Regions from separate parts of the Couchioplanes caeruleus genome, predicted to be linked through region 2. Evidence: riboswitches for the same ligand, from Rfam matches in the RefSeq annotation. Region 2 holds a riboswitch; the other holds the start of a gene.

Region 1 (7,272 bases), 750 kb from region 2:
TGAGCTCGCCGAGCGTCCGCAGCTCGGCGAACTGGGCCTCGTCGTTGGCGTCCGCGATGGATCCCGGCCGCAGGCCGTCGCCCAACGAGAAGGTCACGTCGTAGCGGGCCAGGATCTCGCACAACTCGGCGAAGTTCTCGTAGAGGAAGTTCTCCCGGTGATGCGCGAGGCACCAGGCCGCCATGATCGAGCCGCCGCGCGACACGATGCCGGTCACCCGGTTCACGGCGAGCGGCACGTAGGGAAGCAGAACACCGGCGTGGACGGTCATGTAGTCGACGCCCTGCTCGGCCTGCTCGATGACGGTCTCCCGGAAGATCTCCCAGGAGAGCTTGACCGGGTCGCCGTCGACCTTCTCGAGCGCCTGGTAGATCGGCACGGTCCCGATCGGCACCGCGGAGTTGCGGATGATCGCCTCGCGGGTCTCGTGGATCCGCTTGCCGGTCGACAGGTCCATCACCGTGTCGGCGCCCCACTGGGTGGCCCAGGTCAGCTTGTCGACCTCCTCGGCGATCGAGGAGGTGACCGCCGACGTGCCGATGTTGGCGTTGACCTTCACCAGGAACCGGGAGCCGATGATCATCGGCTCGCTCTCCGGGTGGTTGACGTTGGCGGGAAGCACGGCCCGGCCGGCCGCGATCTCCTCGCGGACCACCGACGGGTCGACGCCCTCGCGGATCGCGACGAACTCCATCTCGTCGGTGACGACGCCCGCGCGGGCGTAGGCGAGCTGGGTGGGTCGCCGTCCCGCCAGGGGCGTACCGCCACCCGCGACCGGCGCGACGTCCCCGCGGGCAGCGATCCACGGGCCCCGCAGCGGGGGCAGACCCACCTCCGGATCGCTGCCCGGACCGGACGTGTCGTAGAGCCGGACCGGCGGGTTGTCGCCGGTCAGCTCGACCTCGGCGAACGGCACCCGCAGGTCCGGCCGGGATCCCTCGACATACACCTTGCGCCTCATGTTTCCTCCCCAATCGTGATGAACCGGACGCACCAGGGCCGCAACGACCCGCGCCGGCACTCCCTCAGCCACCCCGCCTGAACGAAGCAGCCCTGCCCAAGCAAAGACCGCCCGCCCAAGCAGGACCTCCCGCTCAAGACCAAGCCGCCCGCTCGAGCCCAAACGCCTACTCAAGCGAAGTGGTGCAGCGGCCCCGGCCCCGCGCCGAGCTTCCAATCGCGACCGCCGGCCAGCGCCCGCGCCACATAGGACTTCGCGAACGCAACCGCCTCCGCAATGTCGTCGCCGAGCGCCAGCCGCGCGGCGATCGCCGACGAGAACGTGCATCCGGACCCGTGGTTGTTGACGGTCGGCACCGGCTCGCCGCGCAGCGTCGACGTCCGCCCACCGGTGTGCAGGATGTCGACGGCCAGCTCACTGCCGGTGACCACAACCGCCTCGGGCCCGCGCCCGACGAGAGCGGCCGCCGCCTCGGCCATCTCCTCGGCCGTCTCCACCCGGCCTTCGAGGAGGGCGCCGGCTTCGTGCCGGTTCGGCGTCAGAACGCGAGGGTACGGAAGCAGCGGCACCACAGAAGCAACACCGGACAAGAGGCTGCCACTGGTGGCGACCAGCACCGGATCCACCACCAGGTTCGGCAGCTCCGCGGCTCGATCGGCGATCACGGCAGCGATGGCCGGATCCCCCACCATCCCGACCTTCACGGCCGCCACCTGGAAGTCCGCGAGCACGGCGTCCAACTGGGCCGCCACGATCTCCGTCGGCACCGAGTGGATGGCGGTGACACCGAGCGTGTTCTGCGCGGTGATCGCCGTCAGCACGCAGACACCGTAGGTGCCCAGGGCGGCGAAGGTCTTGAGGTCCGCCTGGATTCCGGCGCCGCCGCCGGAGTCCGACCCGGCAATGGTGAGCACCACCGGCGGCGTCATGCCGCCACCGCCTCGGCCAGCATCCGGGTCGTTCGCTCCGGGTCGTCCGCTCGCATGATCGCTCCCATCACCGCCACGCCGGCCGCCCCGGCTCGCCCGCAGGCCGCCGCGCGCTCGGCCGAGTCGACGCCGCCGAGCGCGAGCCACGGCCGCTCGCCCGCCAGCGTCGCCGCACGCTCGGCGCCCAGCGCGGGGCCGTATCCGGGCTTCGTCTCGGTCGGAAAGATCGGCGACAGCGTGACATAGTCCACATCGGAGAGCTCCTCGGTGCCATGCCACGAGCGTCCCACCAAGGCGACCCCCGAGGGCCGGTCATCCACAGCGGACAGATGCACGGCGTTGCCCCCCAAGGGATCCGCACCCGCCACGATCAATCGTTCCGGCCCTGCCACGGTCCGCAGCTCCGCGGCGAGTGCGGCGCGCTCCCCGTACGGAAGATCCTTGTCGCGCAGGATGACCCACGCCGCGCCGCCGCGGACCGCGGCCCGGACCACCTCGACGAGCCGACCGGCGGCGAGCCGCCGGTCGGTCAGCACGACGACCCCGGACGGGATCACCACGCGATCCTCCCGTCGTCCGACGCGGACGCCGTTACGTGACAGCGCTGGGGAACTCGGCGGGGTCACCACGCGGGCCTCCCTCGTCCGACGCGGACGCCGGGGCGTGACAGCGCTGGGGAACACGGCGGGGTCACCACGCGGGCCTCCCGTCGTCCGAGGTGGATGCCAGGGCGTGGTAGCGCTTGGGGATGCGGCCGGCGCCGGCGGCGAGCCGACCGGCCTCCACGGCGTGCCGCATCGCCGCCGCCATGCGCGCCGGGTCGGCGGCCCGGGTGACCGCGGAGGCGATCAACACCGCGTCGCAGCCGAGCTCCATCGCGAGCGCCGCATCGGAAGCGGTGCCGATGCCCGCGTCGAGGATCACCGGTACGTCGACGCTGTCGCGGATGAGCCGGATGTGGTGCGGGTTGCCGATACCCAGCCCGGACCCGATCGGCGCGCCCGCGGGCATGACGGCCGCACAGCCGGCGTCGGCCAGGCGGCGGGCCAGGATGGGGTCGTCGCTGGTGTACGGCAGCACCTGGAACCCGTCGCCCACCAGCCGTTCCGCCGCCCGCAGCAGCTCGACGCCGTCGGGCAGCAACGTCCGCTCGTCGCCGATCACCTCGAGTTTGATCAGATCCGTCTCGAACGCGTCCCGTGCCAGATGCGCCGCCTTGACGGCGTCCGAGGCGGTGTAGCACCCGGCCGTGTTCGGCAGCACGCGCATGCCCAGCCGGTCGAGCAGCGGCAGCAGGCCGGGCCCGGCCGCGTCGACCCGGCGCAGCGCGACCGTCACCATCTCGGTGCCGGAGGCCACGATCGCCGCCTCCAGCGCCGCCAGGCTCTCCGCGCCGCCGGTGCCGAGGATCAGCCGGGATTCGCCGAAGAGGTCCGCCATCTCAGCCTCCCTGCGCCGCGGTGAGCACCTCGACCCGGTCGCCCTCGCTGAGCCGGGCCCCGGGCCACGCGGAACGCGGCACCACCTCGCCGTTGACCGCCACCGCGACGCCGCGCCGCGCCTCCGTGAGCGCGCCGACGAGCCCCTCGACGGTGCTTTCCCCGTCGACGACGCGACCGGCACCATTGACGACGATCTTCATGCGAACCTCCCGGGCGTGAACGCTTCGAGCAGGGGATCGGGACGGCCGGTGACCACGAGGTCGGCGATGAGATCGGCGGTGACCGGCGTGAGCAGCACCCCGTTGCGGTGGTGCCCCGCGGCGACCACGATGTCGCCGCTCAGACGGCCCAGCACCGGCGCATTGTCGGGTGTGGCGGGCCGGTGCCGCACGACGGTCTCGGTGAGCTCGCACTCGGCAAGGTCCGGCACCAGCTCGGTGGCCGGCCGCAGCAGGTCCAGCACCGCTCCGGCCGTCACGGACGAGTCGGCGCGCTCCTCCTGGGTGGCACCGATGACGATCTCGCCGTCGGCGCGGGGAACCAGGTACACGTGCCGGCCGTCGACATGTCCCACCACGACGTGCCGGAGCAGCCCCGGCTCGCCGCTCAGGCGCAGCACCAGGCCCTTCACCGGCCGTACGGGAAGTCCGGTCAGGGCCGCGGTGCCCAGGCCCGCCGCGACCACGACCGGGCCCGGCGGAATCTCCGCCGTCCGGTGTGGCACCACCGCCGCACCCAGCGCGGTCCGCAGTGCGGCGACCACCCGCCGGGGGTCGACCTGCCGGTCGTCCGGGATGTGCGCGCCGCCGCGGAGCCGGGGCGAGAGGGCCGGTTCCCGCTCGCGGACGGCGCTCGGCGGCAGCCGGTGCACCGCCAGGCCGTGCTCCTCGCGATAGGCCCACAGGCGCCGCGCCTCGGCCAGGTCGTCGCCGGTCAGTGCGACCGCCAGGGTGCCCCGCGTGTCGATTCCGACGTCGATCCCCGTCTCCCGCTGCAGCTCGGCGGCGAAGCCGGGCCAGCGGGTCGACGACTCCACCATGAGCGCGGTCAGCGCCTCCTGGCCGAAGGACGTCTCCCCGGCCGGGGCCAGCATGCCCGCCGCGGCATACCAGGCGGCATCGTCGGCACCGCCGTCGTAGACGGTGACCCGCATGCCGCGCTGCCGGCAGCGCCACGCGACGGCGAGGCCCACGATCCCGCCGCCGATCACGGTCAGGTCGGTCATGCGAGGGCCTTGAGCAGCCGCTCGACGGCGTGGCCCGGATCCGCGGCCGCGGCGACCGCGCCGACGACCGCGACGGCGGCAGCCCCGGCCGCGATCAGGCCGGGGGCGGTGTCGAGGGTGACTCCGCCGATCGCCACTACCGGGGTTCCGGGCACGGCCCGGGCCACCGCGCCGATCTTCGCGGCGCCGAGCGGTGCGGGCAGCCCGGTCTTGGTGGAGCTGACGAAGGCCGGTCCCACCCCCAGGTACGTCGCGCCGGCCCGCACCGCCGACCGGGCCGCCACCTCGTCCCGGCAGGTCGCGCCGAGCACGGTGCCCGGCCCGAGCACCTTCCGGGCGGCCGCCACCGGCAGATCGTCGGCACCGACGTGCGCGCCGTCGGCACCGACGGCCAGCGCCACGTGCAGCCGGTCGTTGACCAGGCACAACACCCCGGCGGGGCGGCACTCGGCCAACACCTCGGTGGCCAGGCCGTACGCGGCCCGGTCGGTCACGTCGTCCTCGACCCGGACCTGGATCGCCAACCGGTCGACCAGGCCGAGCCGACCGGCGGCCGCCACCGCGGCGGTGACCACGGCGAGCGGGTCACGCCCGGGGCGGGCGTCGGTGATGACATGCAGACACGGGAAAACAGGGTCCACAACGCGCTCCTCCCTGCGCCGGCATGACCCGGATCAGGTTCGACGGTCGAGGGCCGCGACAGCCCCCCTCTCAGCCCGGTGCACCGGACTCCCGTGGGGTTGGTTCCGCCGCCGACACTATCGCCGCGGCGCCGCCGGAGTAAAGCCCGTCAGCGGACGTCCCAGACCGGCTCGGGCGTCTCCACGACCTCGCCGTCACCCTGGAAGAGCACGAACCGGTCGAAGCCGCGCGTGAACCAGCGGTCGTGGGTGACCGCGATCACCGTGCCCTCGAACGCCTTCAGGCCCTCCTCCAGCGCCTCCGCCGAGGCGAGGTCCAGGTTGTCCGTCGGCTCGTCGAGCAGCAGCACCGTCGCGCCCGACAGCTCCAGCAGCAGCACCAGGAAGCGGGCCTGCTGGCCGCCCGAGAGCGTGCCGAACCGCTGGTCGCCCTGTGCCGCCAGCTCGTAGCGGTTGAGCGCCTTCATCGCGCCCGCGCGGTCCATTCCGGACCGGTGGTCGTCGCCGCGCCACAGAATCTCGACCAACGTACGATCCAGCAGCTCAGGCCGGTCGTGGGTCTGCGAGAAGTGGCCGGGACGGACCCGCGCGCCGAGCCGTGCGGTGCCGTGGTGCGCCACGTGGGCCAGGGGCGCGCCGTCGACCGGCTTGTTGTCCGCCTCGGGGGCCGTGCCGCCCGCCGAGAGCAGCCGTAGGAAGTGGGACTTGCCGGTGCCGTTGGCGCCGAGCACCGCCACCCGGTCGCCGTACCAGATCTCCAGGTCGAAGGGGAAGGTCAGGTCTTCCAGCTCCAGGCCCGTGCAGACGACGGCCCGTTTTCCCGTACGCCCGCCGCGCAGGTTCATCCGCAACGACTGCTCCTTGGGCGGCAGCGGCGGCGGCCCCGCCTCCTCGAACTTGCGCAGCCGGGTCTGCGCGGCCTGGTAGCGCGAGGCCAGGCCGTCGTTGAACGCCGCCTTCTGCTTCAAGGTGAACACCAGCTCGCGCAGCTTCTCGTGTTCCTCGTCCCAGCGCCGCCGCAGCTCCAGCAGCCGCTCGTGCCGGTTGGCGCGGGCCTCGTGCCAGGAGGCGAAGCCGCCGGGGTGGGTCCACGCGCCGCCGCCCTCGACCGCCACCACCCGGGTCGCGGTCTGCGCCAGTAGCTCGCGGTCGTGCGAGACGTAGAGCACCGACTTCGACGACTCCCGCAGCCGCGCCTCGAGCCATCGCTTGCCCGGCACGTCGAGGAAGTTGTCCGGCTCGTCCAGCAGCAGCACCTCGTCGCCGCCACGCAGCAGCAGGTCGAGGGCGAAGCGCTTCTGCTGCCCGCCGGAGAGCGTCCGCACCGGCCGGCTCCGCACCTCTTCCCAGGGCTTGCCGAGGATGGCGACGGCGACGGTGTCGAAGAGCACCTCGGCGTCGTAGCCGCCCGCCTCGCCCCAGCCGGTCAGCGCGTTGGCGAACCGGAGCTGCGCCTTCTCGGAGTCGGGCGCCGACCGCAGCGCGGCGTCGGCGGTGGCCAGCGCCTGCCCGGCCTCCCGCAGGACGGGCGCGACGAGCGACAAGGCAAGATCGTCGAGGGTACGGTCGTCGCCGATCATCCCGATGAACTGGCGCATGACCCCGAGCCCGCCGGCCCGGGCGACCGTGCCGATCGGGACGGCGAGATCCCCGGCGACCATCCGCAGCAGGGTGGTCTTGCCCGCCCCGTTCGGCCCGACGAGCGCCACCTTCGCGCCCTCGCCGACCCGGAACGACACGTCGGCGAACAGCTCCCGGCCGTCCGGCAGCACGAATCCGACCCCGGAGACATCCACGTAACCCACGCGGCCATCTTCCCCGAGGAGGCGGTGCAGGTCAGTCGGTTTTTCCGGCGCTCCGGGAGACCTTGAGCACGCGGAAGCCGCGCTGGCTGGCCGTACGCGCCACGTCCCAGCCCTGGCCGGTCAGCCAGGTGTGCAGCGAGTCGCCGCCGAGGTTGCGGTTGATCACCAGCCAGGCCACGCCGTCCGGCGCGAGCCGCCCCAGCCAGCGGTCCGCCATCGCGTGCAGTTCGGCCTTGCCGACGTGGGTGGGCGGGTTGCTCCAGATCTGG
Region 2 (7,272 bases):
TTCTGCACCAGGGCGTCCGCCAGGTCGGTCGGATCGGTGGTGGCGAAGACGATGATGCCCGGCAGCGCCACCGCGAAGACCCGCAGGATCAGGCCCAGCGCGACCGTGACGACGCCGGTCGTCACGGCGAACGGGCCGAGCGCGACCAGCAGCGGGCCGGTGCGCTCGGCGGCGAACAGCACCATCGTCACGAGGATGCCGGCCGCCGCCAGGGTCAGCGGCCAGGCCCGCCGGGCGAGCACGCGCACGTGCACGCCGAAGAAGGGCAGCAGGGCCAGCTCGACGGCGAGGGCGAGCGCCGGGGTGAGCGGGTCGAGGGTGGCCATCAGCGGCAGCGAGAACAGCAGGGCCGCACCGAGCTTTGCCACCGGATTGCGGCGCGCCAAGGGTGCCGCCGTATCGGCGACCGGCTCCCCAGCGAGGGTCATGCCGGCCTGCGGTCGGGTCGGCGGTGGGGGCGGGGCGGGGCGGGGGTCAGGTCGTGGACGCGGTCGGCCAGCGAGTCGACGAACGCGTCGTCGTGGGTCACCGCCAGGATGCCGTGGCCCTCGTCGCGGAGGCCCGCCAGCAGGGCCACCAGGCCGATCCAGGTGCTGCGGTCCTGGCCGAAGGTCGGCTCGTCGAGGATGAGCAGGCGGGGTCTGGTCGCCAGGGCCGTCGCCACACTGAGGCGGCGGGCCTCACCGCCGGAGAGGGTGTACGGGTTGGCCTCCGCCAGCGCCGTCAGCCGCAGCCGGGCCAGCAGCTCGTCCACGGTGGCCGACACCTCGGCGGCCGGGCGGCGCAGGCGGCGGGGGCCGAGGGCGAGCTCGTCGGCGACCCGGGACGTGACGAACTGGTGTTCCGGTGCCTGGAAGACCGAGCCGATGCGCTGGGTCAGCATCGCCGCGCGCCAGCGGTGCGGCGGCTTCGGGTCGTCGAAGGCGGTCACCGCGCCCGAGGCCGGCGCCAGCAGTCCGCCGAGGACGAGTGCCAGGGTGGACTTGCCCGCCCCGTTGGGGCCGGTCACCGCGAGGGCCTCGCCCGCGCGGGCCTCGAGCCGTGTGGGCGGGAGGCGGTGATCGACGGTGACGGCCTCTGCCCGTACCAGAGGGTTTCCGGGAGGAGCGACGGCCCGGTGCCGGGGCAGCGGATAGCCCGGCACCCAGACCCCCTGCGCGGCCAGCGCCGGGCCGTGACCGGCGAAGACCACCTCCGGCGCGCCGTCGGCGGCGACGCCGCCGCCCGGCGCGAGCACCACCACCCGGTCGATCAGGGGCAGCGCCTGCTCGACACGGTGCTCGACGACGATCAGGGTGGTGTCGCGGCCGACGGCCCGGCCGATCGCCTCGCGGATCAGCGTGCCGCCGGCCGGGTCGAGGTTGGCGGTCGGCTCGTCGAGCAGCAGCAGGCCGGGCCGCAGGGCGAGGACGCCCGCCAGGGCCAGGCGTTGCTGCTCGCCGCCGGAGAGGGCGTGGGTCTGCCGGGTGGTCGGGTACGGGAAGCCGACCCGGTCCAGCGCGTCGCTGACCCGCGGCCAGATCTCGCCGGCGGGTACGCCCCTGTTCTCGAGTCCGAACGCCACGTCGTCGCCGCTACGGGCCATCACGAGCTGGGTCTGCGGGTCCTGGAAGAGCAGGCCGGCGCTTTCCCGGGCGTGCGGGTCCCGCCCGTCGACGGTGACCGTGCCCTCCGACTCGCCGGAGTCCTCCGGCAGCAGCCCGGCGAGCGCGGCGAGCAGGGTGCTCTTGCCCGCCCCGGACGGGCCGAGCAGCAGCACCCGCTCGCCGCTGCGGATGTGCAGGTCGACGCCGCGGAGCGCCCACGCCCGGCGCCCTGCATGGCGCCAGCCGAAGCCCCGCAGCACGACCTCCGCCATGGCTCAGACGAGGGCCCGGTCCCGGCCCGCCGCGAAGCGGTCGAGGACGCCGGTCGGCGCGAGCGCCCGGGTCAGCGCCCAACTGCCGGCGCCCGCGATCACCGTGCTGCTGACGACGGTGATCAGCGCGTACGGGATCCGGTAGTCCCACAGGTCGAGGGCGCCGTTCCAGGCGAAGAAGTCGAAGAGGGCGGCGCCCAGGCCGGCGAAGGCCCCGGCCAGCAGGGCGGCGGGCAGCTTCCACGACCGGTAGAACAGCATCGCGAAGGCGAGCTCCGCGCCGAGGCCCTGGACCATGCCCTGCGGGATGACCATCGCGCCCCACTTCTCGCCGAGCAGCGCAGAGATGATCGCGGCGACCGTCTCCGCGTAGAGGGCCGCACCCGGCTTGCGGATGATCAGTGCGGCGAGCACGGCGGGCATCAGCCAGATGCCGTAGAGCACGGCCTGCGCCGGCGGGAAGAAGGCGAACGCACCCTCGGTGACGGTCCAGAGGTGGCCCCAGGCCCAGAAGATGACGCCGAAGGTGACGGCGATGACCGAGGCGATCACGATGTCGATCGTGCGCCAGCGGTACGAATTGGTGGACTTGTTCATATATACGCCTCCCAGCGATCACCGGGAGGAGACGCACGCCACACCCGGAATCTCCCGGTGTGGCGCGGCTGGAGAAGACCGAGCTCCCTGCGCTGGCATTACCCAGATCAGGTTCGAGGGTCTGCGGGGCGACCCCGCACTCTCAGCGCCGCGCGCTCCCCTGTCGGTGAAGTTGTCCGCGACTGCCGTCGCGAACAATCTTCATGGCATGTGTTTCGATGACGCTAACACCGTACGCGGATGCCGTCAGCGCAGGAGGCGTCACATGGAGATCAAGGCCCGGGGACTCACCTTCGACGTCACGGTCTCGGGGCCGCAGGACGGTCCGCCGGTGCTCCTGCTGCACGGCTTCCCGCAGGATCACCGGGAGTTCGATCTCATCCTGCCGCGACTGCACGGTGCCGGGCTGCGGACGTACGCCCTGGACCAGCGCGGGTACTCGCCGGGGGCGCGTCCCGGCGCGGTCGCCGAATACCGGCTGCGGGAGCCGGAGGCCGACGCGGTGGCGGTGCTCGACGCGCTCGGTCTGGACCAGGTGCACGTCATCGGCCACGACTGGGGTGCCCAGGTGGCGTGGGTGCTGGGCGCCCGCCATCCCGGCCGGGTCCGTACGCTCACCGCGGTCTCCGTACCGCACCCGCGCGGGATCGCCGTGGCGTTGCGCAACCAGCCGTCGCAGCGGCTGCGGTTCGCGTACATGAAGGTCTTCCAGTCGCGGATCGCCGAGCGGCTGTTGCTGGCGCGGGACGGCGCCGTCCTGAAGGGGATGATGCGCGACATCGGTCCGCGCGCCGCGATGTACGCCGGGGCGATGGCCGAGCCGGGCCGGCTCACCGGGGCGCTCAACTGGTACCGGGCGCTCTCCCGCGGTGAGCTGGCCGACGTCGGCAAGGTCACCGTGCCCACCACGTACGTCTGGGGCGACGGTGACCCGGCCGTCGGGCGCGCCGCCGCACTGGCGACGCGGACCTGGGTGGAGGCGGACTACCGCCTGGTCGTCCTGCGGGGAATCGGGCACTGGGTGCCGGAAGAGGCGCCGCAGGCTCTGGCCGAGGTGGCGCTCGCACGCATCGGTGTTTGACGCTCTTCCCGAGCGGGCATCCGGTGCGCCAGTCGACGGACAGGAGTCACCCGGATGGCCGACGAGAAGCCGCGGATGAAACACGAGACGGAGAAGCAGCGCTGGGACCGCAACTTCGCGGACCTGCTGCAGGAGTTGCGCGTCGCGCAGACCGGCGTGCAGATCCTCTTCGCGTTCCTGCTGACGCTGCCGTTCAGCAACGGCTTCCCGAAGGTGAGCGAGTTCCAGAAGGACACCTACATCGTCGCGCTCATCTCGGCGGCGTTCGCCACCGCGATGATCATCTCGCCGGTCGCCTTCCACCGGGCGCTGTTCCGGCAGGGCCGCAAGCCGGAGCTCGTCCGGTACGCACACCACATGGCGACCGGCGGCCTCGCCTTCATGCTGGTCTCGATGGTCAGCAGCGTCCTGCTCATCACCGACTACCTGTTGAACTTCTGGGTGGCGATCGTCCTCACCGCGGTCACCGCCGCCTACTTCCTGACCTTCTGGGCGGCCATCCCGTTCGCCAAGCGCAACTGGCTCGACGAGGACGCCGAGGAGGAGGACGAGGAGTTCGCGCGGGACGCCGCGGAGCCTAACGCCGCCGGGCGGGCCTGAGCCCGAGCTCGCGCAGCTCCAGCGCGGCCAGCGCGTCGACCGCGGCGGCGTCGCCGCTGCGCCACGCGCCCGCGATGTCCGGACCCAGCTTCGTCAGCTCGTCGAGGGGGCGGCCGGCGAGTGCCCGCAGCGCCAGCAGGTCACGGCCGGCCGGCTCGTCGCGGACCCGGGCGGCGACCCCGGCGCGGCGCATCCAGCGCAGCCGCAGCGGCAGCCAGCCGAAGAGCACCAGTGCCAGCGGTACCGAGACGATCAGCAGCGCCATGGTCAGGGCCAGGTCGCCGACGATCTCCTGTTGCTGGCGGCCGGCCTCGGCCAGACCGCCGGCCGCGTCGGCCGCGCTCGAGAACGGCGAGGTCAGCTCGTCACCCACGAGCGGTACCCGGCCCACCTTGCCGCCGATGTCGCCGAGGTTGCCCGCGATGGCGGTACCGGCCTCCTGCAGTTTCCGCCCGGGGTCGGCAAGTTTCTCCACCATGGCGTGCGCCCAGAGGCCGGCCCGGATCCAGCCGTAGACCCAGAGCACGACGAGGATGTCGGTGAGGAGCTGACGGACGGCGGTGGGCAGCCGGTCGGCGTACATCTTCACGCGCGCCAGCGTGCCACGACCCGGCTAGGTTCGCTTGGCCGCGCACTCCGGGCAGTTACCGAAGATCTCCATGGTGTGCGAGACGTCGACGAACCCGTGCTGGCCGGCGACCTTGTCGGCCCAGGTCTCCACCGCCGGGCCCTCGACCTCGACCGTACGCCCGCAGGAACGGCAGACGAGGTGGTGATGGTGGCCCTCGCTGCACCGGCGGTAGAGGTGCTCGCCGCCCGGCGGGCGCATCACGTCGATCTCGCCGGCGTCGGCGAGGCCCTGCAACGTGCGGTACACGGTGGTCAGACCCACCCGCTCGCCGCGGTCCCGTAGGAGGGCGTGCAGGTCCTGGGCGCTGTGGAAGCCCTCGCAGTCGGCGAGGAGCTCACGGACCGCCGAGCGTTGCCGGGTGTTGCGAACAATGGTTCCGTCGTCCGTCATGTTCCCTCCCTCGCGTGGCTCACGGCGTCGGCGACGATGTGCGCGACGTGTTCGTCCACGAGTGAGTATGCGATCTCGCGTCCGCGGCGGGCACCCCGGACCACCCCCGCGCCCCGCAGCACCCGCAGATGCTGGGAAACCAGCGGTTGCGACACTCCCAGCTTCTCGACCAGCTCGTGCACGCACCGCTCGCCAGCGCCCAGCTCGGCGACGATCGCCACCCGGATCGGCGCGGACAACGCCCGCAGCAGCTCGGCGGCCGCCTCGTACGCCTCGTACGCCGCGGACTGCCCGGTCACGTCGGGAGTGCTCACCGGGCACCGGCGCGGAGCACGACGTCCGGCGGCTCGACGGCCTTCTCCGCGGGCATCCGCGTGCGCCACGCCCGCCAGACGCCACCGCCGGCGGTGAGCGCGAGGAACGCCACGATGGCCAGGATGACGATGGTCGCGCCCGGTGCCGTGTCGAGCTCCGCCGACACCAGCACCCCGGCCGCGGCGGCGACGACGCCGATGGTCATGGCCGTCGCCATGGTGGCACGGAAGCCCCGGGTGACCTGCTGGGCCGCCGCCACCGGCACCACCATCAGGGCGCTGACGAGCAGCAGGCCGACGGTGCGCATGGCGATCGTGACGGTCACGGCCGTGGTCACCGCGAGCACCAGGTTGAGCGTACGGACGGGAAGGCCGGAGACCCGCGCGTACTCCTCGTCGTTGCAGACCGCGAACAGCGCCGGCCGCAGCCCCAGCGTCGTGACGAGCACGGCGGCGCCCAGGATCGCGATCACCGTCAGCTCCGGCCCGGACGTGGTGGTCAGCGAGCCGAACAGATACTGCATCAGGTTGGCGTTGCTGCTGTCCTCGGAGAGCCCGACCAGCACCACCCCGCCCGCGATGCCGCCGTAGAAGAGCAGGGCCAGGGCCAGGTCACCGGAGGTACGCCCGCGCTCGCGGACCAGCTCGACGGCGACGGCGCCGAGCACCGAGACCACGACCGCGGTGACGACCGGGTGGTGATGCAGCAGCAGCCCGACGCCGACGCCGGTCAGCGCCACGTGGCCGATGCCGTCGCCGATCAGCGACATCCGGCGCTGCACCAGGTAGATGCCGAGCGCGGGGGCGGTGAGGCCGATGATCAGCGCGCCGGCCAGCGCCATGAGGACGAAGTCGTGCAGAAGCAGGTCGATGAGTCTTCAATCCTTTCAGGGGCGGTGGCGGGGTGGTCGGACGGGCATCAGTTCGCCGGCATCCGATCCGTGGGTGCCACGCAGATCCCGTCCCGTTCGGGGTCCGCGTGCGGGTGGACGTGGTCGTGTCCGGGCCGCGCGTGGTGCCCGGCGGGTTCCGGGACCTGTCCCTCGTACGCGATCCGCCCGTCGTGCACGACGACGGCCTTGTCGATCAGCGGCTCCAGCGGGCCGAGCTCGTGGGCGACGAGCAGCACCGTGCCGCCCCGCTCGCCGAAGCGGCGCAGCGCGTCCGCGAACGCCTCCTGGCTCGCCGCGTCGACCCCGGCGGTCGGCTCGTCGAGGATGAGCAGATCGGGTCGCCCGGCCAGGGCCCGGGCGATGAGCGTGCGCTGCTGCTGTCCGCCGGAGAGGGTGGCGACCGGGTCGCCGATCCGGTCCAGGAGGCCGACGTCCTCCAGCGCCGCGCGGACCGCCGCCCGGTCGGCGCCGCCCGCGGGCCGGAAGATGCCGCGCCGGGCCAGCCGCCCGGAGGCCACGACCTCGCCGACCGTGGCGGGCACGCCGCTGCCGGCGCCCATCCGCTGCGGCACGTAGCCGATCCGCGTCCAGGCCCGGAAGCGGCGCTGCGGGGTGCCGAAGAGCTCGATCTCGCCTCCGACCAGCGGCACCAGGCCGAGGATCGTGCGGACGAGCGTCGACTTGCCGGAGCCGTTGGCCCCCAGGATCGCGACGACCTGGCCGTCGGCGACGTCGAGGGAGACGTCGCGCAGCACCGGGCGGCCGGCGTACGCGACCGCGGCGTGACGGACGGCGACGACGCTCACGACGAGCACCCCAGGGCCGTGGCGAGGGCGGTCAGGTTGGCGCGCATGACGGAAAAGTAGTCCGCGCCGGGCTGGTCGACACCCTCGATCGGGTCGAGTACG

Evidence for each region. Region 2 has a riboswitch for thiamine pyrophosphate ahead of EDD30_RS11615 (ECF transporter S component). Riboswitches for the same ligand answer to the same signal wherever they lie in the genome.
Region 1: linked by a shared signal. The riboswitch ahead of EDD30_RS15000 (thiamine phosphate synthase) and the one ahead of EDD30_RS11615 (ECF transporter S component) in region 2 are both predicted to bind thiamine pyrophosphate.

What each region holds. Positions count from the first base shown of each region.
Region 1 covers NZ_RJKL01000001.1:3,387,300-3,394,571, forward strand. Annotated here, with positions in the region: gene thiC (phosphomethylpyrimidine synthase ThiC) at 1-961, opposite strand, end outside; gene thiD (bifunctional hydroxymethylpyrimidine kinase/phosphomethylpyrimidine kinase) at 1,132-1,890, opposite strand; gene EDD30_RS14980 (thiamine phosphate synthase) at 1,887-2,450, opposite strand; gene EDD30_RS14985 (thiazole synthase) at 2,581-3,330, opposite strand; gene thiS (sulfur carrier protein ThiS) at 3,332-3,532, opposite strand; gene thiO (glycine oxidase ThiO) at 3,529-4,557, opposite strand; gene EDD30_RS15000 (thiamine phosphate synthase) at 4,554-5,198, opposite strand; TPP riboswitch at 5,192-5,303, opposite strand; gene EDD30_RS15005 (ABC-F family ATP-binding cassette domain-containing protein) at 5,348-7,003, opposite strand; gene EDD30_RS15010 (class I SAM-dependent methyltransferase) at 7,035-7,272, opposite strand, start outside.
Region 2 covers NZ_RJKL01000001.1:2,642,082-2,649,353, reverse strand. Annotated here, with positions in the region: gene EDD30_RS11625 (energy-coupling factor transporter transmembrane component T family protein) at 1-428, opposite strand, end outside; gene EDD30_RS11620 (ABC transporter ATP-binding protein) at 425-1,858, opposite strand; gene EDD30_RS11615 (ECF transporter S component) at 1,862-2,455, opposite strand; TPP riboswitch at 2,522-2,627, opposite strand; gene EDD30_RS11610 (alpha/beta fold hydrolase) at 2,721-3,536, shown strand; gene EDD30_RS11605 (DUF6328 family protein) at 3,591-4,136, shown strand; gene EDD30_RS11600 (hypothetical protein) at 4,114-4,719, opposite strand; gene EDD30_RS11595 (Fur family transcriptional regulator) at 4,750-5,157, opposite strand; gene EDD30_RS11590 (ArsR/SmtB family transcription factor) at 5,154-5,471, opposite strand; gene EDD30_RS11585 (metal ABC transporter permease) at 5,468-6,343, opposite strand; gene EDD30_RS11580 (metal ABC transporter ATP-binding protein) at 6,391-7,170, opposite strand; gene EDD30_RS11575 (metal ABC transporter substrate-binding protein) at 7,167-7,272, opposite strand, start outside.